3 regions of the Vibrio agarivorans genome follow, and region 1 is predicted to be linked to each of the others. Evidence: riboswitches for the same ligand, from Rfam matches in the RefSeq annotation. Region 1 holds a riboswitch; each other region holds the start of a gene.
The links. Region 1 has a riboswitch for thiamine pyrophosphate ahead of thiD (bifunctional hydroxymethylpyrimidine kinase/phosphomethylpyrimidine kinase). Riboswitches for the same ligand answer to the same signal wherever they lie in the genome.
Positions count from the first base shown of each region.

Region 2: another riboswitch for thiamine pyrophosphate. It lies ahead of thiB (thiamine ABC transporter substrate binding subunit); the one in region 1 lies ahead of thiD (bifunctional hydroxymethylpyrimidine kinase/phosphomethylpyrimidine kinase).
Region 3: another riboswitch for thiamine pyrophosphate. It lies ahead of thiC (phosphomethylpyrimidine synthase ThiC); the one in region 1 lies ahead of thiD (bifunctional hydroxymethylpyrimidine kinase/phosphomethylpyrimidine kinase).

Region 1 is NZ_JAUFQF010000004.1:2,903,486-2,914,218, forward strand. Features, by position in the region: gene QWZ05_RS21820 (ABC transporter permease) at 1-364, opposite strand, end outside; gene QWZ05_RS21825 (ABC transporter ATP-binding protein) at 357-1,121, opposite strand; gene thiD (bifunctional hydroxymethylpyrimidine kinase/phosphomethylpyrimidine kinase) at 1,111-1,944, opposite strand; TPP riboswitch at 2,034-2,134, opposite strand; partial or broken gene QWZ05_RS21835 (molybdopterin oxidoreductase family protein) at 2,254-4,747, opposite strand; gene cobA (uroporphyrinogen-III C-methyltransferase) at 5,153-5,953, shown strand; gene nirB (nitrite reductase large subunit NirB) at 6,010-8,559, shown strand; gene nirD (nitrite reductase small subunit NirD) at 8,570-8,935, shown strand; gene QWZ05_RS21855 (NarK family nitrate/nitrite MFS transporter) at 8,990-10,459, shown strand; gene QWZ05_RS21860 (bifunctional protein-serine/threonine kinase/phosphatase) at 10,559-10,733, shown strand, end outside.
Region 2 is NZ_JAUFQF010000004.1:591,847-602,579, reverse strand. Features, by position in the region: gene fbp (class 1 fructose-bisphosphatase) at 162-1,175, opposite strand; gene mpl (UDP-N-acetylmuramate:L-alanyl-gamma-D-glutamyl-meso-diaminopimelate ligase) at 1,478-2,833, shown strand; gene QWZ05_RS11195 (flavin prenyltransferase UbiX) at 2,854-3,489, shown strand; TPP riboswitch at 3,519-3,616, shown strand; gene thiB (thiamine ABC transporter substrate binding subunit) at 3,653-4,645, shown strand; gene thiP (thiamine/thiamine pyrophosphate ABC transporter permease ThiP) at 4,621-6,255, shown strand; gene thiQ (thiamine ABC transporter ATP-binding protein) at 6,239-6,946, shown strand; gene yjgA (ribosome biogenesis factor YjgA) at 6,988-7,515, opposite strand; gene pmbA (metalloprotease PmbA) at 7,625-8,968, shown strand; gene mgtE (magnesium transporter) at 9,054-10,409, opposite strand; gene QWZ05_RS11160 (HPr family phosphocarrier protein) at 10,472-10,733, opposite strand, start outside.
Region 3 is NZ_JAUFQF010000004.1:940,777-951,509, reverse strand. Features, by position in the region: gene QWZ05_RS12895 (HesA/MoeB/ThiF family protein) at 1-724, opposite strand, end outside; gene QWZ05_RS12890 (thiamine phosphate synthase) at 714-1,982, opposite strand; gene thiC (phosphomethylpyrimidine synthase ThiC) at 1,986-3,920, opposite strand; TPP riboswitch at 4,040-4,138, opposite strand; gene crcB (fluoride efflux transporter CrcB) at 4,213-4,596, opposite strand; gene QWZ05_RS12875 (Hsp20 family protein) at 4,785-5,219, opposite strand; gene gyrB (DNA topoisomerase (ATP-hydrolyzing) subunit B) at 5,614-8,031, opposite strand; gene recF (DNA replication/repair protein RecF) at 8,046-9,137, opposite strand; gene dnaN (DNA polymerase III subunit beta) at 9,139-10,239, opposite strand; gene dnaA (chromosomal replication initiator protein DnaA) at 10,296-10,733, opposite strand, start outside.

The sequences.
Region 1 (10,733 bases):
CAAACACAGGAATGGCCTGGCTCGCGATCAAAATCGGCAACAACCAACGCTTTAGCGGCTCAAACATCAACATTTGTAACGCGAACAGTAGCCCCATGCTCAAACCCAGCATCAGCCCCAATAAAATCTCCTGTGCCGTCACCCACGAGTGCCCCAAAAGCACATCATAGCGAGCAATGAGCCTATCCATAACATCAAGCGGAGCGGGCAATATAAAGCTTGGCAGCTCAAACACCACAACCACAGCTTGCCAAATCGCTAAGATGATCAAGGTGGTGATACATAATCGAATAACCGGGTGGTCAAGACGTTCTCGCACTGCTGTTTGAGAAACCAGTTGGTTGTACTGTGTGGTGTCAGTCATAATCTCGCTCCAACTGATCCAAAATAGACTGCTGTATTTGGGCACACTCAGTATCCAATTGACGTGGCGTTTGCGTCGCAGGAACCGCTAATTTTAGCGCGCTAGCGGGACTGCCTTGCAACACATACAGCTCATTCGCCAATCTCACAGCCTCTTGTGGATCATGGGTTATCAGCACGACTGTTTTGCCTTGCAATAGTTGAGCAGATAAGTTTTGTAGTTTGTAGCGAGTGACGGCATCTAAAGCGGAAAAGGGCTCATCCATCAACACTAGTGGCTTATCTTGCATCAATGTTCTAGCAAGAGCGACACGCTGGCGCATCCCTCCTGATAACTGACTTGGCATCGCTTGTGAATATTGCGCCAAGCCCACTTTTTCCAGCAATTGTATCGCAGCCTCACGACTTTGAGTGACTGTTACCTCCTTATGGCGATCAGAAAAACGTTGGCTTAGGCATACATTGTCGAGCACGCTTAACCAAGGCATCAGCAGATCTTGTTGAGCCATATAAGCGATACGATGCTCAAGGCCATGCCCATCACTCACTTGCAGCTTACCTGACACTGCGACCTTGTCCGATAACAAGCCCGCCAGATAACGAAGGAGTGTTGTTTTTCCGCAACCACTACGCCCTAGCAGCACCGTCCATTGGCCGGCGGTAATATTCAGCGTCAACTGCTCTAACGTGGCGGCATCAGCATCAAGGTACTGCAGGCGCAATCTCTCGAGACCGACACCTATAGCATTAGCGGACATCCGCATGACCTTGATAGAAATGATTCACTGGGCCATGACCTTGACCGACATTTAACTCATCAGCATGTACGATGGCTTGCGAGATATAACTTTTTCCTAGTTTGACCGCCGCTGTTAAGTCATTACCCTGCGCAAGATAAGAAGCAATGGCAGACGACAGTGTGCAACCTGTGCCATGCGTGTTACGGGTAGGGAAACGTTTTGCGCTGATCAGCTCGTCACTCTCTTGAGTGATCAACAGATCGTTACTGTTTTCATCTTTCTCTAAATGACCACCTTTCAGCAGAACAGCCTTAGCGCTAAGCGAACGAAGCTGCGCTTTCATCGCCCCCATCTCTGCTTGGGTTTGCGGAACCGATGTACCGATTAAAGCTGCGCCTTCAGGAAGGTTAGGTGTAATGATATCAGCAAGAGGAAGTAGCTCTTGTTTCAAGGTGCTGATGGCGGATTGCTCAAGCAATAAGTCGCCGCTTGTCGCGACCATCACAGGGTCAACCACTAAAAAGCGAGGTTGATACTGTCTAATTTTGTTGGCCACGACCTTGATAATATTGCTATCGGCCAACATACCCACTTTTACCGCAACGATGTTTAAGTCCGTGAATACCGCATCAAGTTGGCTTTCAACATGCTCCAATGGGATGGGCAAAATAGCAGAAACGCCCTGGGTGTTTTGCGAGGTAATTGCTGTGATCACCGAACAAGCATAACTACCTGTGGCAGAGATGGCTTTGATATCGGCTTGAATGCCTGCACCACCGCCGCTATCCGACCCTGCAATGGTAAGTACAATGGGAGTTTGAGAAGTGTTTACGTGCGTCATGATCGCTCCTAATGCGTGACGCAGAGGAACGGGCTTTAGTTGAGGCTAACATAGCCCTCATCAAGTTGACTGCCACTGTTTGACAGCCTTGCTAAAGCGCGATAGTTCCCTACGTCAGTGCTAACTGAATCAGGTTCAACGGGTCTCGAAATTCGATCTCAGCCATAAACTGGCCCCCCGACTATTGGCGTTATGATAGCAGTGAAATATCGTGCGATGCACCTGTTTTTAACGCTTATTGATTGTCTTTGAGAACTCAGTGAGCTTATTCCACTTCCTGTTAAGCTCCAGTCCCCGAGAAACTTTTCATTAAACCATGATTTCTTGTGCTGCTGGGAACCAAGACTGTGCCTTAATGGTGTCGAGTGGCTCATTAAATGACGCAATATAAGCGGCTTTCTCGCCCTCACCGAACGCACCTTTAACCACGATCATCTCACTCATGGCCTGTGCCTGGTCACTGATAAAACGACTAACCATATTTTGATTACCATCTTGATATTGCATATGGCGGCTTTGGTCTTTGATCAACGAAGAAAGGCAAGTCTGTAGGTCTTTGAGGGAACGGTTTGATTCAATGTGATAAGCATAACCATCGGCTATTTTTTGTCTTGCCCAATACTCTATTCCCTCGAGTTCGATAGGCTGACGAGTCAGAAATAGCCCCTGACTTTGATACAAGCAAGGCTCAATAACAACCGGAGTATGCTTAAATTCAGGTTGGCCCGATAGACTATCGGTGTATGGCGCAATAAGATTACACGGTTTGCTATTGTTGGCGGTTTGACCATTCCAATGAATCGGCACAAATAGCTCTGCCAATTGCTGCTGTGGTGAATACGTGACTTTCGCTAAGCACTCGCCGAAACGGTTGTGTAGGCGCGCAATAGACTGATCCTTTAAACCATACTTCGCCGCAGTATCAGGATGAACGAGTACATAAGGCTCTGGGGTGTGATCGCCTAATTGCGCAGCCAAGCCTGTGCGAGTCATGGTATGCCAGTGATCGCGAGTACGGCCACTATTCAACAATAGTGGATACTCACTATTGACCGTGCTCTGTGGTGGCTTATGACTAACAGGGACAAAGCGCGCCTTAGCATCAGCGGTGTAAAACTGACCATGGGTGAAAAAGCGTTGATTGACGACCTCCGTTTGGTGCTTGAGCACAGGCCATTGCTGTGGCTCTAACACGCTATACCCTTGATCATCTAACTGACTCAAGCCAATCAGAGAGAAATCTCGCTCTCCGTTCATGTTCCCTAACCCTGTCAGTGTCGCGTACTCTTTGAAAATTTCCCCTTCGTGCAGATAATCAAAGGCTTCACCAAATCCCATTTTTTGTGCGACCTGAGAGATAACCCACCAATCAGGCCTTGCGTCTCCGGGGCTTGGCATTACACGTCTTTGTCGCGACACTCGGCGTTCAGAGTTGGTCACTGTACCTGACTTTTCGCTCCAGCCCTGCACAGGTAATAACAAATCTGCCAGTGCCGTGGTTTCTGTCTGCTTGATGCAATCTGACACCACGACAAATGGGCAGTTTGCTAACGCTTGCTTGACCTTTTCTGAGTTCGGTAAACTCACCGCAGGATTGGTTGCCATTATCCACACGGCTTTGATTTTACCATCCGCCATGGCATCAAACATATCCACTGCCTTTAGACCTGGGCGATTGGCTAATAAAGGGGCTTGCCAGAACTCGCTCACCAACTGATGATGCTCTGGGTTATCAAGTTCCATGTGTGCACAGAGCATATTGGCCAGCGCCCCCACTTCGCGCCCCCCCCATCGCATTGGGCTGTCCGGTAACAGAAAATGGACCACAACCCGGCTTACCGATTTTTCCGGTTGCAAGGTGGCAATTGAGGATACTGTTGACCTTATCTGCACCGCTGGTTGATTGATTGACACCTTGCGAGTAGACCGTCACCACTTTGTTTGTCTGTGCAAATAGCTGGTAGAAAGCAGCAAGTTGCTCGCCACTTAGCCCCGTTTGACGCTCAATACGCTGCTCTTGTTGTGCTGATTCCAGCGCTTGTTCAAACTGTTGGGTATGCTTTTTGATAAAGGTTTGATCAACATGATTATGGCGATGAAGGTAATTTAGCAGCCCATTAAACAAGGCAACATCGGCTCCTGAGTCAATTGATAGATGCAGATCAGAGATCTCGTCAGAGTCAGTCTCGCGAGGGTCGATCACCACGACCTTCAATTGAGGATTAGCCTGCTTTGCCATGCGTAGACGTTGAAATAGAACTGGATGGCACCACGCTAGATTTGAACCCACCAATACCACCAGCTCCGCTTGCTCTAAATCCTCATAACAGACCGGAACCGTATCCGCTCCAAAGGCTCTTTTGTGGCCCACCACCGAAGAAGCCATACAAAGACGAGAGTTACTATCAATATTCGCTGTGCCCATAAACCCTTTGATCAATTTATTGGCGACATAGTAGTCCTCTGTGAGCAGCTGTCCAGAGACATAGAAGGCCACCGAGTCTGCACCATGTTGTTTTATGGTTTGGGCAAATTTCTCCGCTACCAATGAAGTCGCATCCGACCAGTCTAAACTTTGCTCACCGTGAGGCGTATTCAATGTTGGCGTCAGTAACCTTCCGTCTTGAATCACTGTCTCGCCGAGCGCGATCCCTTTTGTACAAAGTTTGCCATAATTAGAGGGGTGGCTTTTGTCTCCACGAACTTCAAGCTCTCCCGAGATTGTTGGGCGAGCCTCTACTCCGCAACCCACACCGCAATACGCACATGTCGTTTTTATCCAACCATCGTTCTGTTGAGTCACTACTATCACCCTAGTTATTCATTCCGTTGATTACCAATCACAAAGCAATATTCAATCCAACCGTAAAAAAATATAACTATTTGAATATTTATCCCTACAAAACAATAAGATAAAACAAAACTACCCCTAAAGTATTATATTGAATATTGTAATTTTATAACCAGCAAACAACTTACTTGCACCAGCTTGAACAGTTTTGCACCACAAAAGCCCAATTTATAGCAAATTTAGCCTTAAACACCCTGATAAACATGCTTACCTTCATGACACAAAAACCACCCAAACCATTGTTCAAAAAGAACTTTGCAACAAAGTAACAACAGTAATTTTACATCTGGCATTTAATTTGCCTCTAATCATTCAAGCAATAACCAATGACACGATAGGTGCTGGGCAGGAAGCAACATGACAAATACTCTATATCAATCCGGTCATATTACCCTCGTTGGTGCGGGGCCAGGCGATCCTGATCTCCTAACGATTAAGGCCATGAAGGCGATAGAAAACGCCGAGTGCATCATCTTTGACAACTTAGTCAGCCGTGAAATACGTCAACTATTTCCCCAAAGCGCGCAACAAATTTATGTTGGTAAAGCCAAGAATCATCACAGCTCAACACAAGATGAGATCAACCACACGTTGCTCAATTGCGCTCAACAGGGCTTGCGAGTTTGCCGTGTTAAAGGGGGTGACAGCTTTGTTTTTGGCCGAGGTGGAGAGGAGATGCTGTTTCTGGCTAAACACGGTATCAAGGTGAATGTTGTTCCTGGCATTACCGCCGCTTCTGGTTGCACTACGTATGCCAATATTCCACTCACACATCGTGGCCTCGCCCAAGGCTGTACTTTTATTACTGCCCATGCAGATAAAGACTTAAGCCTCAACTGGGATGCACTCGCGACACTCAATCAGACATTAGTGGTGTATATGGGGCTTTCAAAAACTCAATGGCTAAGTGACAAACTCTCTGCGTGTGGTATGTGCCCAAGCACGCCGGTCGCACTCATAGAAAAAGGTTGTACACCTGATCAGCGTATTGTGACTGGCACACTTGAAACTCTGACCCAATTAAAAGAGCAGCATGCCATTCAATCGCCTGCACTGATAGTCATTGGACGAGTGGTCAGTGTCTCGCAGCAAATGAGCTGGTTACAACAGCTTCAACAAACAGATAACAACGCACAGCCGATCAAGCTGTCAGCATAATTAACAGTTTCAATTTCACACGAATAAGTAAAGTTTAAGAGCAAAGGAATGAACTCATGACAAAACAAAGAATTGTGGTTGTCGGTAATGGCATGGTTGGCCATAAGTTTATCGACTCATTGATCGCCGCTGATCGAGATGACCTGGATATTATTACTTTTTCTGAAGAACCAAGACTCGCCTATGACCGAGTACAACTGACCTCTTATTTCACTGGAAAGACGGTAGAAGATCTGTCACTAACAGATGAGCTCTACTATCAAGAAAATGGTATTCATTATGTGGTGAATGAAAAGGTGACTGGGCTTGATACCGAGAATAAACAGGTGATCACCGCATCGGGTCGTGTGGAGCCGTACGATAAGTTAGTACTTGCTACCGGTTCATATCCCTTTGTTCCGCCAATCCCAGGCAATGATCAAGCTCATTGTCATGTCTATCGTACAATTGAAGACCTCGATGCCATTGAACTATCTAGCAAACAGAGCAAGTCGGGCGTTGTCGTCGGTGGCGGCCTACTCGGCCTAGAAGCGGCCAACGCCATTAAAAACCTTGGTTTAGAAACCCATGTCGTTGAGTTTGCGCCACGCCTCATGGCGGTGCAATTGGATGAGGGGGGCGGTGCCCTACTACGTCGTAAAATTGAAAGCCTTGGTGTGACTGTACATACCGAAAAAGCCACCACTGAAATCGTTGCAGGCGAAACATCACGTTATCGCATGAACTTTGCCGATGGCACCCACGTTGAAACCGATATGATCGTTTTCTCAGCCGGTATTCGACCACAAGATGAGCTCGCTAAAGAGACCCAAATCCAGTTAGGTGAGCGTGGCGGTATCGCAATCAATAACTTCTGCCAAACCAATATAGACGATGTGTATGCGATTGGTGAATGTGCGTTATGGGATAACAAGATATTTGGTCTTGTCGCCCCGGGTTACCAAATGGCGAAAGTCGCTGCGGGTCATATTATCGACTCTGAAAGCGAACACGCCTTCACTGGTGCAGATATGAGTACAAAACTCAAACTACTTGGGGTTGATGTGGCGAGTATTGGTGAGGTTCATGGTCAAACCGAAGGCGCTCAATCATACACCTATAACGACGAGATTGAGCAAGTCTACAAGCGCCTGATTATCTCTGCTGACGGCACCAAGATTGTCGGTGCTGTATTAGTTGGTGACGCTGAGGCCTATGGCACATTATTGCAGTACAAACAAAACGATATGCCGCTTCCGTCCAACCCTTCTGTTCTTATCTTACCGAACACTGCCGATGATAGCTCTGGTGCGATGGGAGTCGATGCGCTGCCTGATACGGCGGTCATCTGTTCATGTTTCGATGTCACTAAAGGCGATATCAAAGACGCTGTAGCAGCAGGCTGCACCACAATGTCGGCTTTAAAAGAGAGTACCAATGCCTCGACAGGCTGTGGGGGGTGTAGTGCTCTAGCAAAGCAAGTTCTAGATAGCGAATTGCTCAGCCTCGGTGTAGAAGTGAATAACGACCTGTGTGAACACTTTGCCTACACACGGCAAGAGCTGAGCGACATTGTGCGCATCAACAAAATCAAGACGTTCGATGAGTTGTTAACGCAATATGGTAAGGGCCTGGGTTGTACGGTCTGTAAGCCCGCTATTGGCTCAATCCTCGCGAGTTTTTGGAATGATTACATCCTTGAAAATGAGCATATGGAACTGCAAGACACCAACGATATCTATCTTGGTAACATGCAAAAAGACGGTACATACTCTGTTGTTCCGCGTATCGCGGGGGGGGAAATTACCCCAGATAAGCTAATTGTCTTGGGCGAGGTCGCAAAGGAGTTTGATCTCTATACCAAGATCACCGGCGGTCAGCGTGTTGACCTATTTGGTGCGCAACTCAATGATCTCCCTATCATCTGGAAAAAACTCGTCGATGCTGGCTTTGAAACCGGTCACGCATACGGCAAATCAGTTCGTACGGTCAAATCTTGTGTCGGCAGCACTTGGTGTCGCTATGGAGTCGATGACAGCGTAGGGTTCGCTATCGATATTGAAAACCGCTACAAGGGTCTGCGCTCCCCGCACAAACTTAAATTCGCCGTTTCTGGATGTACTCGCGAATGTGCCGAAGCGCAATCTAAAGACATCGGTATCATTGCTACAGATAACGGCTGGAATCTCTATGTGTGTGGTAACGGCGGCATGCGTCCTCGTCATGCTGATTTACTGGCAACAGATCTCGACCGCGAAACCCTAATCAAATACGTCGACCGAGTGCTCATGTTCTATATTCGCACCGCTGATCGCTTACAGCGCACATCCGTGTGGCTAGAAAACTTAGAAGGTGGCATTGAATACCTCAAACAAGTCGTTATTGAAGACAAACTGGGTGTATGCAGTGAGCTTGAGAGCGAGATGGCAGCCAATATTGCCAAGTATCAATGTGAATGGAAGACCACCATTGAATCGCCAGAAAAACTCAAACGTTTCAACCACTTTATTAACAGTGATGCGAGAGACGAACAGCTCAACTTCATTGAAGTTCGTGACCAAAAGTTACCAGCACCCAAAGCTAAGCAAACCCTCGGTGACATTGATGTTGTCGAAGTTGAGCAATAAGGAGAGTCCTATGAATACAATGACAATCAAACCCGCTACTACCACTTCATGGCTAACCGTCTGCACACTGGCAGACCTCTCCCCTAACACCGGCGTTTGCGCCCTTGTGGCCGGTAAGCAAGTCGCGATCTTCAACTGTCAACGATCCGGCGCTCTATACGCCATTGACAACTATGACCCGATTGGCAATGCCAACATCCTATCGCGCGGCATTATTGGCTCAATCAACGATGAGCCTGTCGTGGCATCACCACTGTATAAACAGCACTTCAGCCTCACGACAGGCGCATGTTTAGAAGAGCCGGAGTATCAGGTCAAAACCTACAGCGTTCGTGAGCACAACGGTGAAATTCAAGTGCTCGTATCAACAAAATAAAAATTATCAAAATTAAAGTCTGTCAATTATACGGAAGTAATTCGAGGCAAAATTATGCAAGACAATCAATTTTCAATCTTTTCATTTAAAGGAAAAATGAAAATCCTCCATTTGAGTTGGATGGCGTTTTTCATCACTTTTGTAGTGTGGTTTAACTTCGCTCCATTGCTGCAAATGGTCAAAGAGACACTGGGTCTTAGCACCCAAGAAGTGAAAACACTGCTGATTCTCAACGTGGCACTCACCATACCTGCTCGTGTGATAATCGGTATGCTTACCGATAAATATGGTCCGCGATTGGTGTACTCCGCGCTTTTAGCAGTTTGTTCCATTCCCTGCTTTATGTTTGCATTTTCAGACTCATTTATGCAGGCCGCCATCGCTCGATTCCTGCTCGGCTTCATCGGCGCCGGCTTTGTGATTGGTATTCGCTTGGTTTCGGAGTGGTTCCCACACAACGAACTGGGTACCGCAGAAGGTATCTATGGTGGTTGGGGTAACTTTGGTTCAGCCGCTGCCGCATTTACTTTACCGACTGTGGCTTTGCTCTTTGGTGGTGACGAAGGTTGGCGCTACGCAGTAGCGATTACCGGGGTAATGAGTCTTGTGTTCTCATTCATCTTTTACCGCAATGTGTCTGATACACCAAAAGGCTCTACTTACTTCAAGCCGAAACACCTAACCGCAATGGAAGTGACATCCAAAGGCGACTTCTTCTTCCTTTTGGGTATGAAGATCCCGATGTATGCCGTTCTCGCCCTACTCGCGTGGAAGCTGTCACCAAGTGGCATCGGGATGTTGAGCGATACTATGGTCTATGGCATCTACGCTGGCCTCATCGCCCTTTATGCTATCGAAGCATCTCAAGTCTGGAAGGTCAATAAAGGCGTGTTTACCAAGCCGGTCGAAGAGATCCATCAATATAAGTTTAAGCAAGTTGCGGTGCTGAATGTTCTCTACTTTGCAACCTTTGGCTCAGAGCTAGCCGTCGTTTCTATGCTTCCTCTGTTCTTCTCTGAAACGTTTGAGCTATCACCGGTGTTAGCGGGCATGGTGGCATCAGCCTATGCTTTCATGAATCTAATGTCTCGCCCAGGCGGTGGTTGGATTTCAGATAAATTTGGTCGCAAATCAACACTACTCTTTTTGACTGCAGGCTTGGCCATGGGTTACTTCATGATGGGTCAAGTGGGCAGTGAATGGCCAGTATGGCTTGCCGTTGTGTGTGCCATGGTGTGCTCTTTCTTTGTTCAAGCTGGCGAAGGGGCTGTCTTTGCAACAGTGCCACTAATTAAGCGTCGCATGACAGGACAAATTGCAGGGATGACTGGGGCGTATGGTAACGTGGGTGCCGTGACATATCTTACTGTTCTCTCTTTTGTTGATTATCAAACCTTCTTCTATGTCATCGCAGCTACCGCAGTGATTGGATTTGTAGCCTTACTGTTCATGGAAGAGCCCAGTGGCAAAATTGCCGAAGTTAATGCAGATGGCAGTGTGACCTTAATCGATGTCTCACACTAATCTCACTCGACTTTAATCACTCGCCCAACCTAGCCCTTCCTGTGGCTAGGTTGTGTGTTTTCACTCTGGCTCAACAGGGTCACGTTGGATAGGACGACCATGAATTCTAAAGCTGCCATACCTCCTTCAACGCTTAGCCTCTCTTATGGTGGGTATTCTGATCGTGGTCGACGCGACGAAAATCAAGATGCTTTCGCAGTCAATGTACCCGAGCATCATCATGAAATAACCCACAAAGGCATTGTGGCCTGTATTGCCGATGGTGTCAGCTGTA
Region 2 (10,733 bases), 2.3 Mb from region 1:
CTCCTAGTTATAGAAGATATTTCGCTAGAGCGACAAACTGCTAGTGTAGAGATGTGTTTTTGAGGTGTTCAATAAAAGCAAAACAAAAGGGCACCTTGAATAAGGTGCCCTTGTTGCTATTAGTTCTGGGTTGTTGCTATTAGTACTGAGTGTTGTAGTACTTAGTCTTCAGGAAACTCACTAATGAACTCTTCGACTTTATCAACCATCGATTTTGAGCCACAGAAGAACGGAACGCGTTCATGCAGCTCTTTTGGATCGATATCCATAATACGCTGTTGACCATCAGAAGCTGTGCCGCCAGCTTGCTCAACAAGGAACGCCATCGGATTACACTCGTAAAGCAGACGCAGCTTACCATTTGGATGGCTTTGTGTACTTGGGTACATGTAAATACCACCGTGTAAAAGGTTGCGGTGGAAGTCTGATACCAATGAGCCGATGTAGCGTGACGTGTAAGGACGGCCATCTTCAGGCACATTCTCTTGGCAGTACTTAATGTACTTCTTAACCCCTTTCGGGAAGCGAATGTAGTTGCCTTCGTTGATCGAGTAGATTTTACCCTCGGTAGGGATCATCATGTTTTCGTGAGAAAGACAGAATGTGCCAAGAGAAGGATCGTAAGTAAAGCCGTTAACACCAGCACCAGTGGTGTACACTAGCATCGTTGACGAGCCGTAGATAACGTAACCCGCAGCCACTTGCTTATGGCCTGGTTGCAGGAAGTCTTCCATAGTTGGTGGTGTACCTACAGGAGATACGCGATGGTAAATTGAGAAGATCGTCCCCACAGATACGTTAACGTCAATGTTTGATGACCCATCTAGTGGATCCATCAAAACCACGTATTTCGCATGTTGGTTTTTATCACGATCAAAGCTTACCGCTTCATCTTCTTCTTCACTGGCGACACCACAAACTTGGTCACGAGCTTCCAGTGCTGCCTTGAACTTTTCATTTGCGTATAGGTCGAGCTTTTGTTGAGCTTCGCCTTGAACGTTTTCTGTGCCTACTGCACCAGTGATATCAACTAAGCCTGCTTTATTGATTTCACGGTTAACGATCTTTGCAGCAAGACGAATAGACGCGAGTAGAGACGATAGGTCGCCGCTGGCATGGGGAAAATCTGCCTGTTTCTCGACAACGAATTCGCCTAAAGTGCGTAATCCTGACATGTTAGGTCCTTAACTCTTAATTTTTAGGGGGAGATGGAGGAGCCGTGTCGCCTCTTGATGGGGAATCAAGCTCACCTTTAATCTTAGAGTTTAAAATTTATTACGAGAATTGAATAAAATACCAAAACTGGCTATTTGTATGATTATTTGGTGTGTTTGTTCGTTTTTTGTGCGCTTGAACGTTTGCGCTGAGCAAATAGAGGCGGGATCTCAATCTTTTGCGCCATAAACGCGTATCATGCTCATCCTGTAGCAAGCTGATATAATTGCTGTAATTAGATTAATCGACAGGGATGGCGACTATGCACATTCACATCTTAGGTATTTGCGGTACGTTTATGGGTGGTGCGGCTATGTTAGCTCGCCAACTTGGCCATAAAGTGACGGGCTCTGATGCCAATGTTTACCCTCCAATGAGTACGATGCTTGAAGAGCATGGTATCGAAATCATTCAAGGTTATGACCCTGCTCAACTTGAGCCAGCCCCAGACCTTGTCGTGATTGGCAATGCGATGAGTCGCGGCAATCCCTGTGTTGAATATGTTCTAAACCGTAACTTTCGTTACACCTCTGGTCCTCAGTGGCTACAAGAGTTTCTCTTGCATGACCGCTGGGTACTTGCAGTATCTGGCACGCATGGCAAAACGACAACGTCAAGCATGCTGGCTTGGATTCTAGAGGAGTGCGGTTATCAACCCGGATTCCTCGTGGGAGGTGTGTTAGGGAACTTTGGCATTTCGGCTCGCTTGGGTGAGAGCATGTTCTTTGTGGTTGAAGCGGACGAGTATGATAGCGCCTTCTTTGATAAGCGCTCTAAGTTTGTTCATTACCATCCTCGCACTTTGATCATGAATAACCTTGAGTTTGATCATGCTGATATCTTTGATGATTTAGAAGCGATCAAGCGTCAGTTTCATCATTTGGTACGCACAGTACCGGGCAATGGTCGGATTCTGTCACCAAAGAGTGACAGTGCGATTGCCGATGTGCTTGACCGAGGCTGTTGGAGCGAAACGGAATTTTCCGGCCAGCAAGGGGACTGGAGCGCCAAAAAATTGCGTAAAGATGGCAGCCAGTTTGAGGTGAGTTATCAAGAGCAGGTTGTTGGTCAGGTTGATTGGGATCTAGTGGGCGATCACAATGTCGATAATGCCCTCATGGCCATTGCCGCTGCACGTCACGTCGGTGTCTCTCCACAGCATGCGTGCGAAGCGTTAGCGAAGTTTATCAATACGAAACGTAGGCTTGAGCTCAAAGGAGAGTTCAACGGTATTACGGTCTATGATGATTTTGCTCATCACCCAACGGCCATTGAACTGACATTGGGTGGCCTGCGTAACAAGGTGGGCAAAGATAAGATCATTGCGGTCTTAGAGCCTCGCTCCGCGACGATGAAACGCGGAGTACACAAAGAAACCTTGGCGGCGTCATTGTCTGCGGCAGACAGCGTGTTTATTTATCAGCCTGATTCGATAGATTGGTGTGTGAGTGATGTTGCGCAGCAGTGTGCTCAACAGAGCGATACTGACGATAACATCGACCGCCTTGTTGAGAAGATCGTCGCCAGCGCAAAGCCTGGAGACCATATTCTGGTGATGAGTAATGGAGGGTTTGAAGGTATTCACGACAAACTCCTGCGAGCTCTCTCCACCAAATAAACCATAAAGAGAAATAGCGCGTGACCACACAAACTGTAGCGAACAACAAGGCAATCACACTGGCGTTTACTGGAGCGTCAGGCGCACCTTATGGGTTGCGCCTGCTGGAGTGCTTGCTTGCCGCGGACTATCAAGTCTATCTTCTCATTTCGTCTGCTGCGCGTGTGGTATTAGCCACAGAGCATGGCCTAAAGCTACCCAGTGGGCCAGACGCTGCACATCAAGCCTTGGTAGAGCATTTGGGCTGTGAGGCAGACAAGTTAGTCGTATGCGGTAAAGAGGATTGGTTTTCTCCAGTGGCATCTGGCTCTGCAGCACCAAAGCAGATGGTGGTGTGTCCTTGCTCTGCCGGCAGTGTGGCTGCAATTGCCCATGGGATGTCGGACAACTTGATTGAGCGTGCAGCGGATGTCGTGCTTAAAGAGCGAGGACAACTGCTGTTGGTAGTGAGAGAGACGCCATTTTCGACCTTACACCTAGAAAATATGCACAAGCTTTCTCAAATGGGTGTCACCATCATGCCCGCAGCGCCGGGGTTTTATCATCAACCGAAAACCATCGAAGATCTGATTGACTTTATGGTGGCGCGTATTTTAGATCACCTAGGTGTAGAGCAGGGGTTAGTGCCTCGATGGGGTTACGATCAACGCAGCTAGCGTTTACCTTTAATTAACATTACAATTTGTGCCACTCAACGGGGTGCTGGCGTGAGGTCAGCTGAGAAAATACCCGTAGCGACCTGAACCAGATAATGCTGGCGTAGGCATTGAGAGACCTTGTTTAGGTCGCCCTGCCCAGCGATGACAAGGAATGTACACGATGACATCGTCTTCTTACTTAATCAGCGCTTTCGCGCTCATCTCAAGCTCTGCATTTGCAGCAAGCAACACACTGACAGTTTACACCTACGACTCTTTTGCTTCTGACTGGGGTCCTGGGCCGGCGGTCAAGCAGGCGTTTGAGTCTCAATGTGATTGTGAGTTGAATTTTATCGCCCTTGATGATGGCGTTTCTATTCTCAATCGCCTGCGCTTAGAGGGCAGCAACAGCAAAGCGGATATCATTCTTGGGTTGGACAATAACCTAATGACAGAAGCGCGTGAAACGGGGCTATTGGATACTCATAAGGTCAATACCTCGGCGATTACCCTGCCTGGTGGTTGGGAAGATGACACTTTTATCCCGTTTGATTACGGTTATTTTGCGTTTGTTTACAACAAAGAGAAGTTAGAAAACCCACCCCAAAGCCTTAAAGAGCTGGTGGAAGAGCGTGACGATATTAAGGTGATATACCAAGACCCAAGAACATCGACACCTGGGCAAGGGCTGCTGTTGTGGATGAAGTCTGTCTATGGCGACAAAGCCACTGAGGCTTGGCAGCAACTCGCAACGAAGACGGTGACTGTGACCAAAGGTTGGTCTGAAGCGTATTCGATGTTTTTAGAGGGTGAGTCGGATATGGTGCTCTCATACACCACATCGCCAGCGTATCACTTGATTGCGGAAGAAGATGAGCGATTTGCTGCGGCTGATTTTGCTGAAGGCCATTACACTCAGGTTGAGGTAGTTGCCAAAGTGAAGGGGACCGACAAGCAAGCTCTGGCGGATCAGTTTATGCAATTTGTCCTCTCTGAAGATTTTCAGGCGGCGATGCCTACGGGTAACTGGATGTATCCAGTGACCAACGTTGCCTTACCTCAGGGCTTTGCGACATTAACTCAACCTGAGAATGCGCTGAGTTTTTCCGCTGACGAAGTCGCACAAAAACGCCGAGGCTGGATCCGTGAATGGCAGCATGCGCTGACCTTCTAAGGCCAGTTGTGAATCACGTACCTAAAATAGGTTTATGGGTCGCGATAGCTATCGCGGCCTTTGTTATTTCAGCGCTGGCTGCTCTTGTGTCGTTTGCTCCGTCCTTAGAGATCGCACAGATCTGGAATGAACCCTACTATCGACACGTCACTAAGTTTAGTTTCTATCAAGCGAGCTTATCGACTTTACTCAGTGTTGGGCTCGCGATTCCGCTCGCTCACGCCCTCTCTCGCCGTCAATTCCCAGGCCGAGATCTATTGATCAAGATATTTGCTACAACGTTAGTATTGCCTGTGTTGGTCGGGGTTTTTGGCTTGCTGGCGATATACGGTAATCGAGGTTGGCTAGCGAAGGGGCTTGAGCTGTTTGACTTATCACTGCCTTTTTCCATCTATGGCCTAAACGGAATCTTACTGGCGCATGTGTTTTTTAATCTGCCGTATGCAGCGAGGTTGCTGCTGCAATCTCTCGAAAGCATACCTCAAGAGCAGCACCGACTGTGTGCACATCTTGGGATGGGGCATTGGTACAAATTTAAATGGATTGAATGGCCGAGGCTTCGTCAACAACTGCCGCATGTATATGGGTTGGTATTTATGCTCTGCTTTACTAGCTTTGCTACCGTTATGGCGTTGGGTGGAGGGCCAAAATCCACCACAATAGAACTCGCGATCTACCAGGCAATAAAATTTGATTTTGACTTGCAGACAGGTGCATTGCTTGCCCTATGGCAAATGCTGCTTTGTGGCTTATTAGCTATCGGGATCCAAAAGCTCTCAAAGCCAATGGCAGTCGAGTCTGGCAGTAAGGCAAGAGACAATTTTGTTGGTAAGGATCATTGGTGGTCAAAAGCATGGGACAGCTTTTGGATCATTGGTGGTGTATTGCTAGTGATCCCTCCGTTGGTGATGGTCTTTGTGAGTGGCTTGAATACGCAACTTTGGTCCGTTGTTAGTGATTGGCGTTTTTGGCAAGCGTTGGCGACGTCGCTTCAAGTTGCCGTGATGGCAGCCATGATGGCCTTACTGCTGGGCTTTTGTATATTGTTGACCAGTCGAGGCTGGCGTATGCAGATGAAAAATAGTCGAGCAAGCTTACTTGAACTGGTAGGCACGATTATTTTAGTCACTCCAGGGTTGGTGATAAGTACCGGGATATTTCTGCTGCTGCGCAGCGTTACGGATGTTTACAGCTTAGCATTTTGGGTCGTGGTTTGTGTTAACGCATTGATGGCTCTGCCCTATGTTATCAAGTCACTCGCGCAGCCAATGTTACATGTCGGTCAGCAGTACCAACTGCTGTGTGTTAGCTTGGGGATGACAGGCTGGTCGCGGATACACATCGTTGAGTGGCGTGCATTGAAGCGCCCGATCACCCATGCTTTTGCGATTAGTTTTATGCTCTCTATGGGTGATTTGAGTGCGATAGCCTTGTTTGGCAGTCAAGATTTTAGAACCTTGCCGCTCTATCTATTCCAACTGCTAGGGAGCTATCAGATGGAAGCTGCTGCAGTGGTATCTCTCGCGCTATTACTGCTCAGTGTCGGGAGTTTTACCGTGTTAGAAAAGCTGTTTGTTACCTCGAGGAGTAAGCATGCTAAGCATCACTAATGTGCTGTATGAATATCACCAACAACCTTTTCACTTTGATTTACAGGTCGATCAAGGTGCGATTGTGGCATTAATGGGGCCAAGTGGTGCTGGTAAGTCGACTTTGTTGGCATTGGTCGCAGGGTTTATTGAGCCGGCTCAAGGTGAGATTTCTGTATTAGCGCAGCGTATTGATCACACGCCTCCACATCGCCGCCCATTGGCGATGTTATTCCAAGACTATAACTTGTTTGCTCATCTCAGTGTACGGGACAACATCAGTCTGGGGCTTAACCCTAGTCTCAAGTTAACACAGCAGCAGAAACAACAGGTTGAACTTGCGGCGAACCAGGTTGGAATAGGGGAATATTTAGAACGGTTACCTGAGCAGCTCTCAGGTGGGCAAAAGCAGCGTGTAGCGCTGGCTCGGTGCTTTGTTCAGCCTCACCCTATTTGGTTGCTAGATGAACCGTTTTCAGCTCTCGATCCTGTGCTTCGTGAAGAGATGTTGCTGCTGGTGGCATCTTTGGCAGAAGAACGTGGCACGACGGTTTTAATGGTGACACATCACTTGAGTGACGCTAAGTCGATAGCCAGTCATTTTGCTTTTGTGGCAAATGCTAAGGTAGAGGTATCTGGTGAGATAAGTGAACTGAACGGTGAGCATCCACACTCTGTTTTGGCTGAATTTGTGGCGGCAAGTGCCGTTTAGGTTAGAGATAGAAAAATCCCCGCAAGAAGCGGGGATTGCAATTAAAGCTCTTCTGCATTGAGCTCTTTGAGCACTTGGAAGATTTCACGGAATGCCTTGGCAGGCTTACCGGCTTTTTTCTCTTTTGCGGCTTGACGTGCAAGTTGACGTAGGCGCTGACGATCGGCGCTTGGGTAAAGCTCCAACACATCGGCAATGGCACTGTCGCCCTCTTCGACCACACGATCACGTAAAAGCTCCAGCTTGTGTAGTTCTGCCGTTGCTTGTGAGTGCTTATTGCGTACTTTGTCGAGAGCGGCTTGTAGCGGCTCAGTCTCTTCATTACGCATGATCTTACCTATGTATTGGATCTGGCGACGACGAGCTTCTTTGTTGAAGCGCTGTGCGTCTTTGATCGCGTCACGTAGGTCATCACTTAGTGGAAATTTCTCGAGCACTGAAGGTTTCAGGTTCACGAGTTCTTCACCCAGTTTCTGTAACTCTTCCATGTCACGCTTCAGCTCAGTTTTGCTGACCCAGATAATCTCTTCTTCCGGTTCCCAGGGCGCTTTTTGATTCTTACGAGCCATGTTTACTGCCTTTTTTATCGATCTATAGAGCTATTTTAACAACAATCGTGGGGAGAAAGCGAAATTCTTGTTATTCTTGGAGTAATAAAAGCAAATTGATGAATTGAAGATGGATGTAAAACAGCAAGTTGCCGAGCAACGTAAACAACTGGAAGGTGCGGTCGCAAAGGCTCTAGAGCTGGCAGCGAAGCAATCAGATGCAGCAGAAGTTGCGATCAGTAAATCAACAGGATTGAGTGTCTCAACTCGTGGCTGTGAAGTTGAGAACGTTGAGTTCAATAGCGACGGTGCACTGGGTATCACGGTGTATCGTGGTCAACGTAAAGGAAGCGCATCCACTTCAGATCTCAGTGAAGCGGCTATCCAACAAACGGTGCTGGCGGCATTAGATATTGCTCAGTACACATCAGAAGACCCATGTGCGGGGCCTGCTGATAAAGAGTTTTTAGTTCAAGATATTCCAGACCTTGACCTTTTCCACCCTGAAACGCCAGATCCAGACTATGCGGCAAAACTTGCTATTGAAGCGGAGCAGGCAGCACTGTCTTACAACAGCAAAATCAAACAGAGTGATGGCGCGAGCTATGATAGCCACTACGGCATCAAAGTTTATGGCAACAGCCACGGCTTGTTGGCGAGTTACCCGAGCAGTCGTCATAGTATTAGTTGCTGTGTGATAGGCCAAGGTGACAATGGTGAAATGGAGCGTGACTACAGCTATACCGTTGCTCGTCACAAGGATGAACTGTGGACACCTGAGAAAGTCGGTCGTTTAGCAGCAGAGCAGACAGTAAACCGCCTCGACCCACGCCGCGTGGCGACAGGTGAATATCCGGTGATGTTTGCAGCCGATGTCGCAACAGGCTTGATGGGGCATCTAGTGATGGCGATCAGTGGTGGTAATCTGTATCGCAAAGCCTCTTTCTTGCTTGATCACCTGGGTGAGAAAATTCTCCCTGATTGGTTCCAAGTTGAAGAGAAGCCGCATGTTTTGCGTGGCTTAGCGTCTAGCCCATTTGATAGTGAAGGTGTGATGACACAAGATCGTCAGATTATCACTAATGGTGTGCTATCTACTTATCTATTAACCAGCTATGCAGCGCGCAAGATGAACATGACGCCAACTGGGCATGCGGGTGGCATCCACAACTGGTATGTTAAGTCGACGGGGCAGGGTTATGAGCAGCTGCTCAAAGAGCTAGGTACAGGCTTGCTGGTGACAGAAGTGATGGGGCAGGGCGTTAATACCGTCACTGGCGACTATTCACGTGGTGCCGCCGGTTTCTGGGTTGAAAATGGTGTTATCCAATACCCAGTGTCTGAAATTACTATCGCTGGTAACTTGAAAGACATGCTGCAAAACATTGTGGCAGTGGGTAGTGACGTTGAAGTGCGCTCACAGATCCAAACCGGTTCAATCTTACTCGAGTCGATGAAAGTGGCGGGTGAATAACCACTGGATCAATGATTTTGAGTAGATCTAAAAAGCCCCTGAAAGGAATCACTATCAGGGGCTTTTTTATATCGCGTGATTTATTTTAGATAAACAGTGTCGCTAGACCTAAGAAGACGGATAAACCAATCACATCGGTGAAGGTGGTCAGTGCCATCCCCCCAGCGAGTGCGGGGTCGATGTTCATCTTCTTAAGTAAGATTGGAATAGTCACACCCGCGACACCTGCTACCAGTAAGTTGGTCAGCATAGCCGCAGCAATGATCCCACCAAGCATCCATTCGCCTTTCCATACAACGACAATCGCGCCAATGATCAGTGCCCAAAGGACACCGTTGAGAAGACCTATAGCGGCCTCTTTCATCAATAGCTCGCGCTTGTTGGCATCACCAATGTGGCCTAAGGCTAGGCCGCGAATGACCAGTGCCACGGTCTGATTACCCGCAACACCACCCATAGAAGGCACAATCGTCATTAGAACGGCAATCGCTGCCATCTGGTCAAGCGTGGCTTCAAACATGTTAGAGACAGACGCAGCAGCTAGAGCCGCTAACACATTGACGCCTAACCACACACTACGTTTTCGTGCTGACTTGAACACTGGTGCAAAGGTATCTTCATCGTCATCCAGACCCGCCATACTCATCATTGAGTGCTCGGCATCTTCACGAATGACATCAACCACATCATCGATGGTGATACGACCGACGAGATGTAAGTTCTCATCGATAACTGGCGCAGAAACCCAATTACGACGCTCGAACAGACTCGCGACATCAGAAGCACTAGTAATGACAGAGATAGCTTCATCTGCATCATCCATCACTTCTGTCACTGGCGTGTCGGGCTGTGCGGTTAGAAGGCTCATCAGCGATAAGTGACCGATCAGTAGACTGTCTTCATCAATTACGTAGAGAGCATCTGTCGCCTCAGGAAGCTCGCCTTTCATGCGCAAGTAACGCAAAACAACATCGACATCGACATCGCCACGAATGGTGATAACGTCGGTGTTCATTAGGCCACCGGCGGTGTCTTCTGGATATGACAGGGCGGTCTCTACGCGCAGACGATCTGCCGTGTCCATCTGGTCGAGGACTTCGCGAGAAACATCATCAGGAAGGCTTCGTAGAACGTAGGCTACGTCATCGGTATCCATGCCCTCAGTTGCTTCTGCAAGCTTTTCTGGGGCCATTTTTGAGACAAGCGCATCTTTGACGTCTTCACTCAGTTCGTCAAGAATTTCACCGTAGTCTTCTGGGTCGGTGAGTTGCCAAAGAACATCACGACTTTTGCGTGGAGAGGCCTCAAGAAGGTGGGCAATATCTTCCGGCTCCATATCCTGCAATTGACGTCTTACATGGACAAAGCGGCCGTTTTCTAATGCTTCAGAGATTTCTTGGAGGGTTTGATGAGCTTGGTCGAATTCTATTTGTTCGCCCATAGATTCCCCCTAACTTTAGATTCTTTTAATGCGTTGAATATTAGCTTAATTTTCTGATGGAGTTAATCTTCTTCATCAAACTTGTCTTGAATTAGATGACAAATTGCCTTTAAGGCTTCTTCGCTTTGTGAGCCTTCAGCCATTATGGTGACATCTTGCCCTTGCGCCGATTCAAGCATGAGTAACCCCATGACACTATCGGCGATCGCTTCTTTGCCTTCAGGGTTGCGAATAGTAATCGTAGCAGAGAATGACTGCGCTAATTCAACTAACTTGACCGCCGCTCGAGCGTGTAAGCCAAGGCGGTTCTCAATTCGAACCGTT
Region 3 (10,733 bases), 2.0 Mb from region 1:
CTGAAGTAGATAGGGCTTGCCAAGTTAAGCTGAGGCCATCAAACAGGTGAAGTGTATTTGTCTTTAACACTAGCGATTGCAGCGCCAAATATTGGATCGCCGCTAGCGCTTGATAGTTGCCCATCGTGCCAACCACTGGACCGACTACCCCACTGTCTGAGCATTTCCCAGCCTGAGGCAGTTCATCAAATGGGTAGATACAGCGATAGCAGCCTTGGTCTTTGTGATGCTTAAAATCAAACATACAAAACTGACCTTGCCACCCAATAGCCGATGCAAAGATGAGTGCAGTAGATTGATTGAAGCAGACTCGGTTAATCAGCTGCCTCGATTCGATGTTATCCGTGCAATCGAGTACCGTGTCCGCAAGCATGACTTCAAGGCTTAGCTGCGCTTCATCTAGGCGTTTGTTGATTGTGCGAATCTGACAACTGGCATTAAGCAAACGCAACTGATGAGCCATCGCATCAGCTTTACCGTGTCCGACTTGTTCTTCACGATAGACAACCTGACGCTGTAGATTGCTCGAATCTACAGCGTCATCATCAACAAGTACGACACGGCCGACACCAGCGGCGGCCAAATAGAGCGCAGCTGCTGAGCCTAAGCCCCCACAACCAACAATAAGTACATGGCTGCTTCGTAGCTTGTTCTGCCCTGCTTCTCCAATGTTTGGCAGCGCAATCTGACGTTGGTAACGGATAAACTCTTTATCAGACAGCATCGGTGAATACCTTGCGCTCATGCTTATCACCGTCACGATTTTCGGACTGCATTAGTGCATCAAACGCTTTTTTCACTTGCAGTGGCTCATCAGCAAGCGTGATTGCTCTGACAACCGCGAGGCTCGAAACACCACACTCCCAGACCTGTTGAGCATTGCTCAAGTCGATACCGCCGATCGCTACCGTTGGATAACCTAACTGGTCTTGCGCATAGGGTATCGAATCAATCAATTTCTGATAATGAGCCAAACGTACTAAGCCCTGTGGTTTGGAAGGCATCTGCTTGGTTGTCGTTGGAAAGATATGGCCTAACGCGATATAGCTAGGGTTAATCTGAACAATACGCAGCAGCTCATAATAACCATGCGTCGATAATCCTAGGCAAATACCCGCCTTAGCGAGTTGGCTAAGATTCGACTCTTCAATATCCTCTTGCCCAAGATGCACACCATACGCACCATGCTTAATCGCTAACTGCCAATAATCATTAATAAACACCTGAGCGTCGTATTGACGTCCAACTTCAATGCTTCGTTGGATCTGCTGCTCTAGATCCGGAGTGCTCGCATCTTTGATTCTTAACTGCGTTGTTTTGACTCCCATCTCCAATAGGCGCTCAATCCAGTCAGCGCTATCGACAACTGGATATAGCCCTATTGCTTCTTTATCCATAGCTGGAAACTGGGTTTGCTCAGCATTTGCCGCCCACCCAACACGAACACCTAACCTAGACTCTTCGAGAACGGGGGTTGGGAAATCACGAAAATCGTGCGCCCATGTTTCACGTGAAACATTCATCTGTGCACGCGCAAACGTAAGAGCATCTTCGAGCGGAAAATCTAAAGCCAGCAGTGTGACGACCCACGTGAAGTGATCGCTTGAGTCGCGGTTAGAGCGATCGGAGTAACGTATTACCCGAGTCTCACCTTGATGTTGCCAGACATCCATCAAGCTCCCTTCATCGATGACTGAGAGTAAGATACGATTTTCAGTACGCTCAAGTAGAGCAGCATCGGTTATGCAGAGCGTGGTTTGATAGGCAAATTCCAAGTCAACTTCACACCCACTGTCTTGTGGGTGCTGTAGGTTGTGCTTAAGGGTTAGCGTTTTTGTATCGGTTTGAATCTGGAAGCAAGGCGTTGGGCTTATGCCCAATTCAATGGCATCAATCGCAAAGCCGTGCTGCTTTGCGACCGATAAACACTGCTGTAGCGATTCCGTTAATTCAATCTGCTGACGCGGTACGAGCAGTTGCATTATTTAGTCCTCTAACGTTGCCGCTGGATGATAAAGTTCAGAGCCAGTCTCTAGAAATTCTTGGGATTTTTGACGCATACCTTCAAGCGGGTTATCGAGCATCTTTATCTCAATCGCTTGGTCAGCAGCGACTTGCTCTGTGTCTTTTGCGTATTCGCGTACCTCTTGAGAGATCTTCATTGAGCAGAACTTTGGCCCACACATCGAACAGAAGTGTGCCACCTTACCCGACTCTTGGGGTAACGTTTCGTCATGGAAACAGCGAGCCGTATCAGGGTCAAGAGACAGATTAAACTGATCTTCCCAACGGAACTCAAAGCGAGCTTTTGACAGCGCATTGTCACGTACCTGAGCGCCAGGGTGGCCTTTTGCGAGATCGGCGGCGTGAGCAGCGAGCTTATAAGTAATAAGGCCTGTCTTAACATCATCTTTATTCGGTAAGCCTAAGTGCTCTTTCGGTGTGACATAACACAGCATCGCGCAGCCATACCAACCAATCATGGCCGCACCAATCCCTGAGGTAATGTGGTCGTAGCCGGGAGCGATATCGGTAGTCAGCGGACCTAACGTGTAAAATGGCGCTTCATGACAGTGTTTAAGCTGTTCATCCATGTTCTCTTTGATCATATGCATTGGCACGTGACCTGGGCCTTCGATAATGACCTGAACGTCATACTCCCAAGCCACTTTAGTCAGTTCACCAAGGGTGCGTAGCTCAGCAAACTGCGCTTCATCATTAGCATCAGCAATCGAACCCGGACGCAACCCATCTCCCAACGACAACGCAACATCGTACTTGGCACAAATCTCACAGATCTCGCGGAACTGGGTATAAAGGAAGCTCTCTTGGTGGTGAGCCAGACACCATTTAGCAATGATAGAGCCACCGCGAGATACAATGCCCGTCACACGCTTTGCAGTCATAGGCACATAACGCAGTAGCAGGCCGGCATGAATGGTAAAGTAATCTACCCCCTGCTCTGCTTGCTCAATCAGCGTGTCACGCATCACTTCCCAATTAAGGTTCTCAGCAACACCATTTACTTTCTCGAGCGCTTGATACATAGGCACAGTACCAATCGGCACTGGGCTATTACGCAGTATCCATTCACGCGTTTCATGAATGTTTCGTCCCGTTGAAAGGTCCATTACTGTATCTCCCCCCCAACGTGTCGACCACACTAGCTTCTCAACTTCCTCTTCAATAGATGAAGAAACTGAAGAGTTTCCGATGTTGGCGTTCACTTTGACGAGGAAGTTGCGACCGATGATCATCGGCTCTGACTCTGGGTGGTTTATATTGGAAGGGATAATCGCGCGGCCTTCTGCAACTTCTTGGCGAACGAACTCAGGGGTAATGTCTTGTGGAAGGTTCGCACCAAAATGCTGACCAGGATGCTGCTGAGTCAGCACTTGATCGCGATATTTTGCGCGCCCCATGTTCTCACGAATCGCGATGTATTCCATTTCTGGCGTTACAATACCTTTGCGCGCATAGTGCAACTGCGTGACACGTTGTCCCGCTTTCGCGCGGCGAATACGCGGCAAATTGCCGTAGCGCAGTTCATCTAAAGTATCATCTTCTAGACGCTGCTTGGTGTACACAGAGCTCACATCATCGAGTAACTCTGTATCAAGACGCTCTTCGATCCACGTTTCGCGTAGCTTTGGTAAGCCACTATAGAGGTCGATAGTATGCTCAGGGTCGGTGTAAACACCAGAAGTATCATAGACGCGAATCGCCTCATTGGGCTCATAAATAGGCTGCTCTTTAGTGCCACCTACGAGAGTATCTGCAAGCGCTATTTCGCGCATTGGGACACGGATATCGGGGCGTGAGCCCTCAACATATACCTTGCTTGAATTTGGGTATGGTTGGACAGATAAGGTATCAATAAACTGTTTGGCTTCCAGTCTCGCTTGTTTGCGATTCGACATAGCATTTTTCCTTTATAACTATAATTGGGATAAAAATGCTTGGCGGATAGATGCGACAAGAGGCGTCGAAAGAGGTTGAGCGGTTCTTCCGAGCTTAATAAAGGTTCATATAGAATAGTTGAACGCTTTCTCTTGTTCCCTTCGCTGGTATTAACCAGATCAGGTTCAACGGATCCCGAATGAACGGTCTCAGCCTTAAGGCACTCCGACAAGTATCAGCTCACTATGTTGCTGTGAGTGGTTCGATTATAGAAAAATGTTGGCGACAAACCAATCGGATCACTCAATATTGTTAGCTCTTTATCAAAATTTGAAAGCCAATCCAGGCCGCTGAAATACTTAGAAATACATTGAGCAGCACATTAAGACCCATCTTAAAGAAAGCGCCTTGCTGCATCAGCAGCACATTGTCCATAGAAAAAGTAGAGAACGTAGTCAGTGCCCCTAAGAAGCCTAACCCAATAATTTGACGCCATGGCTCAGTAGCGAGAAGTTCATTCTCAAAGGCAGCGATCAGGCAGCCCATCGCAAACGAACCGATGACATTGACGGTCAATGTGCCATAAGGGAAACCACGACCAAAAAGCTGTACACACAACTCAGAAACTAAATATCTTGAACAAGCACCAAAAGCACCACCGAGCGCGATGAAGCCCAAAATGGAAAACTGACCCATTTCCCCTCTCCCTTTTTTGCAAAAACTGCCGAAAATTTATGCTGATAAGTATACGTGTATACCAGCAAACGACAACAAAATGAGAAAGTTACAGGCGTCACTTATTCCAAGCTAACAACGCTTTACTGGTCAGCATGCACAAAAAAAGGTGCCCAATGGACACCTTTCTTAAAATCGAGGTTTGATGATTAACCTTCTAGCAAGTTATTGCCGTTAATAGCAATCTTGCGAGGTTTCATCGCTTCAGGGATCTCGCGCTCTAGATCAACGTGCAACAAGCCGTTTTCCATCGTCGCACCAACCACCTTGACATAATCTGCTAGTTGGAACTTACGCTCAAAGTCGCGCTCTGCAATACCTTGATAAACGTAGTTCTTACCCTCATCTGCTTTACGCTCACCTTTTACGATCAACATATTTTCTTTCTGTGTCAGATCGATTTGGTCATCGGCGAAGCCTGCTACTGCCATAGTAATGCGGTAGTGGTTTTCATCTTTTTGCTCGATGTTGTATGGAGGGTAACCGCCTGAAGTATTTTTCGCTGAGTTTGCTTCCATCATATTGAATAGACGATCGAAGCCAATTGCGTTGCGGTAAAGTGGAGTGAAATCTACAGTTCTCATAATGCTATCCTTTTAGTAAGCAATAGTCTTAGCGTTAATACTGATGATCAAAACTGTGGCTGATCATTTTGCTCGCTAAGAGATCTCTCGGCACTCCTCTTGGTCTCACCTCGGACGACTCTGGGACATGCTTACGGATCAAGTTTAAATTGTTTGCCACTTCCCTATCCTCTCGTGAGCAATAGTTCGTTGGCACTTTAAAGAGGGAAAACTTCTAGTCTCTAGCAAGTTCGTCCACCTCTTCATAAACAGATATAGGGACGAGTCAAAACGCTTTCAAGAGAATAAATACAAATAATTTATAACTGCATGATTTTATGTAGATTAAAAACTAAAAAACACCGCCGTTTTTAAGGGCGGTGTTTTAACTTGAGTCGTGATTGAGAGCGAGAATCTAGACGTCTAGGTTCGCTACTTTCAATGCATTTTCTTCAATAAAGTTACGACGTGGCTCAACTTGGTCACCCATAAGAGTCGTGAACAGTTGGTCAGCACCCACCGCATCTTCAATCGTTACCTGCATCATACGACGCGTTTCTGGATCCATTGTCGTTTCCCAAAGCTGATCTGGGTTCATCTCACCTAGACCTTTGTAGCGCTGTAGGCTTAGACCACGACGAGACTCTTTAATTAGCCAGTTTAGGGCTTCAACGAAGCTGTTTACTGCTAGAGTACGCTCACCACGCTTGATGTAAGCACCCTCTTCGATCAAACCATTTAGCGCTTCAGAAAGCTCAGCCAGCTTGCTGTATTCTTTAGAGTTGATAAAGTCTACTGAAAGTACATGCTCATGAACAACGCCATGAGTACGAACGATGATCTTAGGTAGATTTAGACCAAGCTCTGCATGCTGCTCAACCTCAAAGCTGTACTGGCTTGCACCCACTTCTTTGGCGTTTAGCTGCTCAACTAATGTCTTAGTCCAAGCTTCAACTTCAGCGGTATCGTGACACTGCTCTGCTGTTAAACGCGGCGTGTAAACAAGCTCATGCACTAACGGTTGTGGGTAGCGACGGCTCATGCGCTCCACCAGCTTCATGCCTTTGTTGTATTGCTTAACCAAAGACTCAAGAGCTTCACCGGCTAATGCTGGTGCTTCAGCGTTCACGTGCAGAGATGCGTTATCTAGCGCAAGTGCAACCTGGTATTGGTTCATTGCATCTTCGTCTTTGATATACTGCTCTTGCTTACCTTTCTTCACTTTGTAAAGCGGCGGCTGAGCGATGTACACGTAGCCACGCTCAATAAGCTCTGGCATTTGACGGTAGAAGAAGGTCAATAGTAGCGTACGAATGTGCGAACCATCGACATCGGCATCGGTCATGATGATGATGTTGTGGTAGCGTAGCTTGTCTGGGTTGTACTCGTCACGACCGATACCACAGCCAAGAGCTGTAATTAGGGTTGCAACCTCTTGTGAAGAGAGCATCTTATCGAAACGCGCTTTCTCAACGTTTAGGATTTTACCTTTCAGAGGAAGAATCGCTTGATTCTTACGGTTACGGCCTTGTTTTGCGGAGCCGCCTGCCGAGTCACCCTCCACTATGTAGAGTTCAGACAGTGCAGGGTCTTTTTCCTGACAGTCAGCAAGTTTGCCTGGCAGACCAGCGAGGTCTAGTGCGCCTTTACGACGAGTCATCTCACGCGCTTTACGCGCTGCATCACGTGCACGCGCTGCATCGATAATCTTAGTACATACTGTTTTCGCTTCTGCAGGGTGCTCAATCAAGAACTCTGATAGCTTCTCACCCATTGCAGATTCAACCGCTGATTTCACCTCAGATGAAACTAGCTTGTCTTTGGTCTGGCTTGAGAATTTAGGATCAGGAACCTTAACTGAGATAACGGCAGTCAAACCTTCACGCGCATCATCACCTGATGTTGCTGTTTTTGCTTTCTTCGAGAAGCCTTCTTTGTCCATGAACGAGTTCAGGGTACGAGTTAGGGCCGCACGGAAACCAGCAAGGTGAGTACCACCATCACGCTGCGGAATGTTGTTAGTGAAACAGTAAATATTTTCTTGGTAGCCATCGTTCCACTGCATTGCCACTTCTACTGCAATGCCATCTTCACGCTCTGAGTTGAAGTGGAATACTTTCTCGATGATTGGCGTCTTGTTGGTGTTCAAGTGCTCTACGAACGCTTGGATACCACCCTCATACATGAAGTGGTCACCTTTATCTTCTTCGCGCTCGTCGCGTAGCTTAATCGATACGCCAGAGTTTAGGAAAGAAAGCTCGCGTAGACGCTTAGCTAGGATATCGTAATGGAATTCAGTGTTTGAGAATGTCTCTTCACTTGGCCAGAAACGGATTTCTGTACCGGTTTTATCAGTATCGCCAATCACGCCTAGTGGCGCTTGCGGCTCACCATGGTGATAAGTTTGAGTATGAATTTGACCACCACGATGAATCGTTAGTGTAACTTGCTTAGACAGTGCGTTTACTACCGAAACACCAACACCGTGCAGACCGCCCGAAACCTTGTATGAGTTGTCATCGAACTTACCGCCCGCGTGAAGTACCGTCATAATAACTTCCGCCGCAGAGACTTTCTCTTCTGGGTGCAATTCTGTTGGGATACCACGACCGTCATCGCGTACTGAAACCGAGTTATCCTCATGAATAGTCACAATGATGTCTTTACAGTGACCTGCCAACGCTTCATCAATTGAGTTATCCACCACCTCAAATACCATGTGGTGCAGACCTGTACCATCGTCTGTATCGCCGATGTACATACCCGGACGCTTACGTACCGCATCCAGACCCTTCAGTACTTTAATACTCGATGAATCGTAATTTTCAGACATGAGTTACTCTCTATTTATCCTTGCTCAATATTGCCCTGTTCCACATGGAACAGCCTACCAGTGTCATCTCGCATATCAGCGATCTGCTCCTCGGTAATTGAGCTTACAAAAACTTGAGCCCCCGTCGCCTTTAAGCAGTCAGCAAGACGCTTACGACGTTGGCTATCTAATTCAGATGCAAAGTCATCAATCAAATAGATACACGGCTTATCCGTTACTTGTGTCAAATGCTGACCTTGAGCAACGCGTAGCGCGCATACCATTAATTTTAGTTGACCGCGTGACAGCACATCCTCAACCGGAGTGCCGTTCACTTTAATGCGCAGATCAGCCTTATTTGGGCCACTAAAAGTGTACCCGAGTGACTGATCTCGCTCGAAATTTCGTTCTAGAAGCTGGTCATAAGGGGTATCCTTTTCCCAGCCCCTATAATACTTCAATTGAATATCAAATTCTGGCAAAAATGCTTGGCACATCTCCTGTGCCACTGTGGTCATCTGCGCCACATACGCTTCACGCCACGAACTGATTTTTTCAGCCAGCTCTGCTAGCTGCTTATCCCAATAACTCAGCTCGCGATAGCTTTTGGCATCTTTGAGCAACGCATTGCGCTGCTTGTTAAGGCGCTTAAACCGCCCCCAAGCTTCATGGAACCCTGCCTCGGTGTGAAACACGCCCCAATCAATGAACGCGCGGCGAAACTTAGGCCCATCAGTGAGCAATTCAAACCCTTCTGGGTGAATTAATTGCAGCGGTAATATCTTGGCAAGCTGCGCCAACTTTTGTCCAGACTGACCGCCTATTTTAACCTCTGTTGAGCCATCGCGCTGCTTATTTATGCCAACAGGTAGCTCAAATTGGTCTTGTGTCAAAGAATGCTCTTTAACACGGCCATGAACGAACAGCTCTGGCTGCTCATTTTGAATCACACGACCGGTTAACGTACTTTTAAAAGAACGGCCGTGCCCAAGCAAATAGATTGCTTCTAGGACACTGGTCTTGCCGCTGCCATTAGCTCCGACAAGAAAATTAAAGCCTGGTGACGGGGTGATGTCACAGGCTTTAATATTACGGAATTGCTGAATAATCAGCCGAGAGAGAGGCATTCTAGAGTCGAATTGGCATCACAACATACATTGCGCTGTCGTCGTCTGCATTCTCTAGTAGCGCACTCGCATTGGCGCTCGACATGGATAAGCGAACCGTGTCGCAACGCAACGTGTTCAATACATCGAGTACGTAGTTAACATTGAAGCCGATTTCAATCGCATCACCCTCAAACTGAACATCAAGCAACTCTTCTGCTTCTTCTTGTTCAGGGTTATTCGCAGTGATACGCATCTCACCACCATCTAAGTTGACACGCACACCACGGAATTTTTCATTCGACAGGATAGCGGCACGTGAGAACGCTTGGCGCAGCTCATCACAGCTTGCTTCCAGTGTTTTATCGGTGCTTTGTGGCATTACGCGGCGGTAATCAGGGAAGCGACCGTCCACCAGTTTGGAAGTAAAGATGAAGTTGTTTACCTCTGCGCGCAGATTTGAGCTGCCAATTTGCAGTTCAACCAACTGCTCTGGAGCATCGAGCAATTTCACCAACTCTTGCACACCCTTACGTGGCAAGATGATCTGCTGCTTCTCTGCCGATGCTGTCAGTTCTGTTTGCGAGACCGCCATACGGTGGCCATCTGTTGCAACACTGCGCAGTGTCGTGCCATCAATCTCAAACAGCATACCATTGAGATAATAACGTACATCTTGGTTAGCCATTGAGAACTGAGTTTTGTCTATCAGAGCCTTCAATTCAGCCTGAGTTAAGCTGATGGCCTCTTCGCTTTGCCAATCTTCAATATTAGGGAAATCATTCGCAGGGAGTGTGGCTAATGAGAAGCGGCTGCGACCAGAACGCACCTGAACACGCTCAGCTTCGAGAACAAACGTGATTTGTGCAGAATCAGGTAGGCTGCGACAGATATCGAGAAACTTACGTGACGGAACAGTAATGCTGCCCGCTTCACAATCACCTTCAAGCGCAACTTTACTGACTAGCTCGACCTCAAGGTCTGTCGCGGTCATAGAAAGCGTGTTGTTCTCTACTTTGATCAGAAGGTTGCCCAAAATAGGTAAGGTCGGACGACCACCCAACGCACCAGACACTTGCTGAAGCGGTTTAAGTAGGTGTTCACGTGCAATAGTAAATTTCATTGTTTGCTCTAATCGTTTATTTGAACAAGGTTTTGTCTAGCTTAACCCGAACCGCTTTATGACGATAGTGTACGGATTAGGTTAGAGTAGTCTTCTTTAATGTCGTGGCTCTCTTCGCGCAATTGTTCTATCTTGCGACACGCGTGTAGCACCGTCGTATGGTCACGACCACCAAATGCATCACCAATTTCCGGTAAGCTATGGTTTGTCAGCTCTTTAGCGAGTGCCATCGCCAATTGACGTGGACGCGCGACTGAGCGAGAGCGTCGTTTAGACAGCAGATCCGCAACCTTAATCTTGTAGTACTCGGCCACTGTCTTTTGAATATTATCAATAGTCACGAGCTTCTCTTGCAGAGCTAACAAGTCACGCAATGCCTCACGAACGAAATCAATCGTAATTGGTCGCCCAGTAAAGTTAGCGTTGGCGATAACACGGTTCAATGCACCTTCAAGCTCACGAACATTGGAGCGAAGTCGTTTGGCAATAAAGAA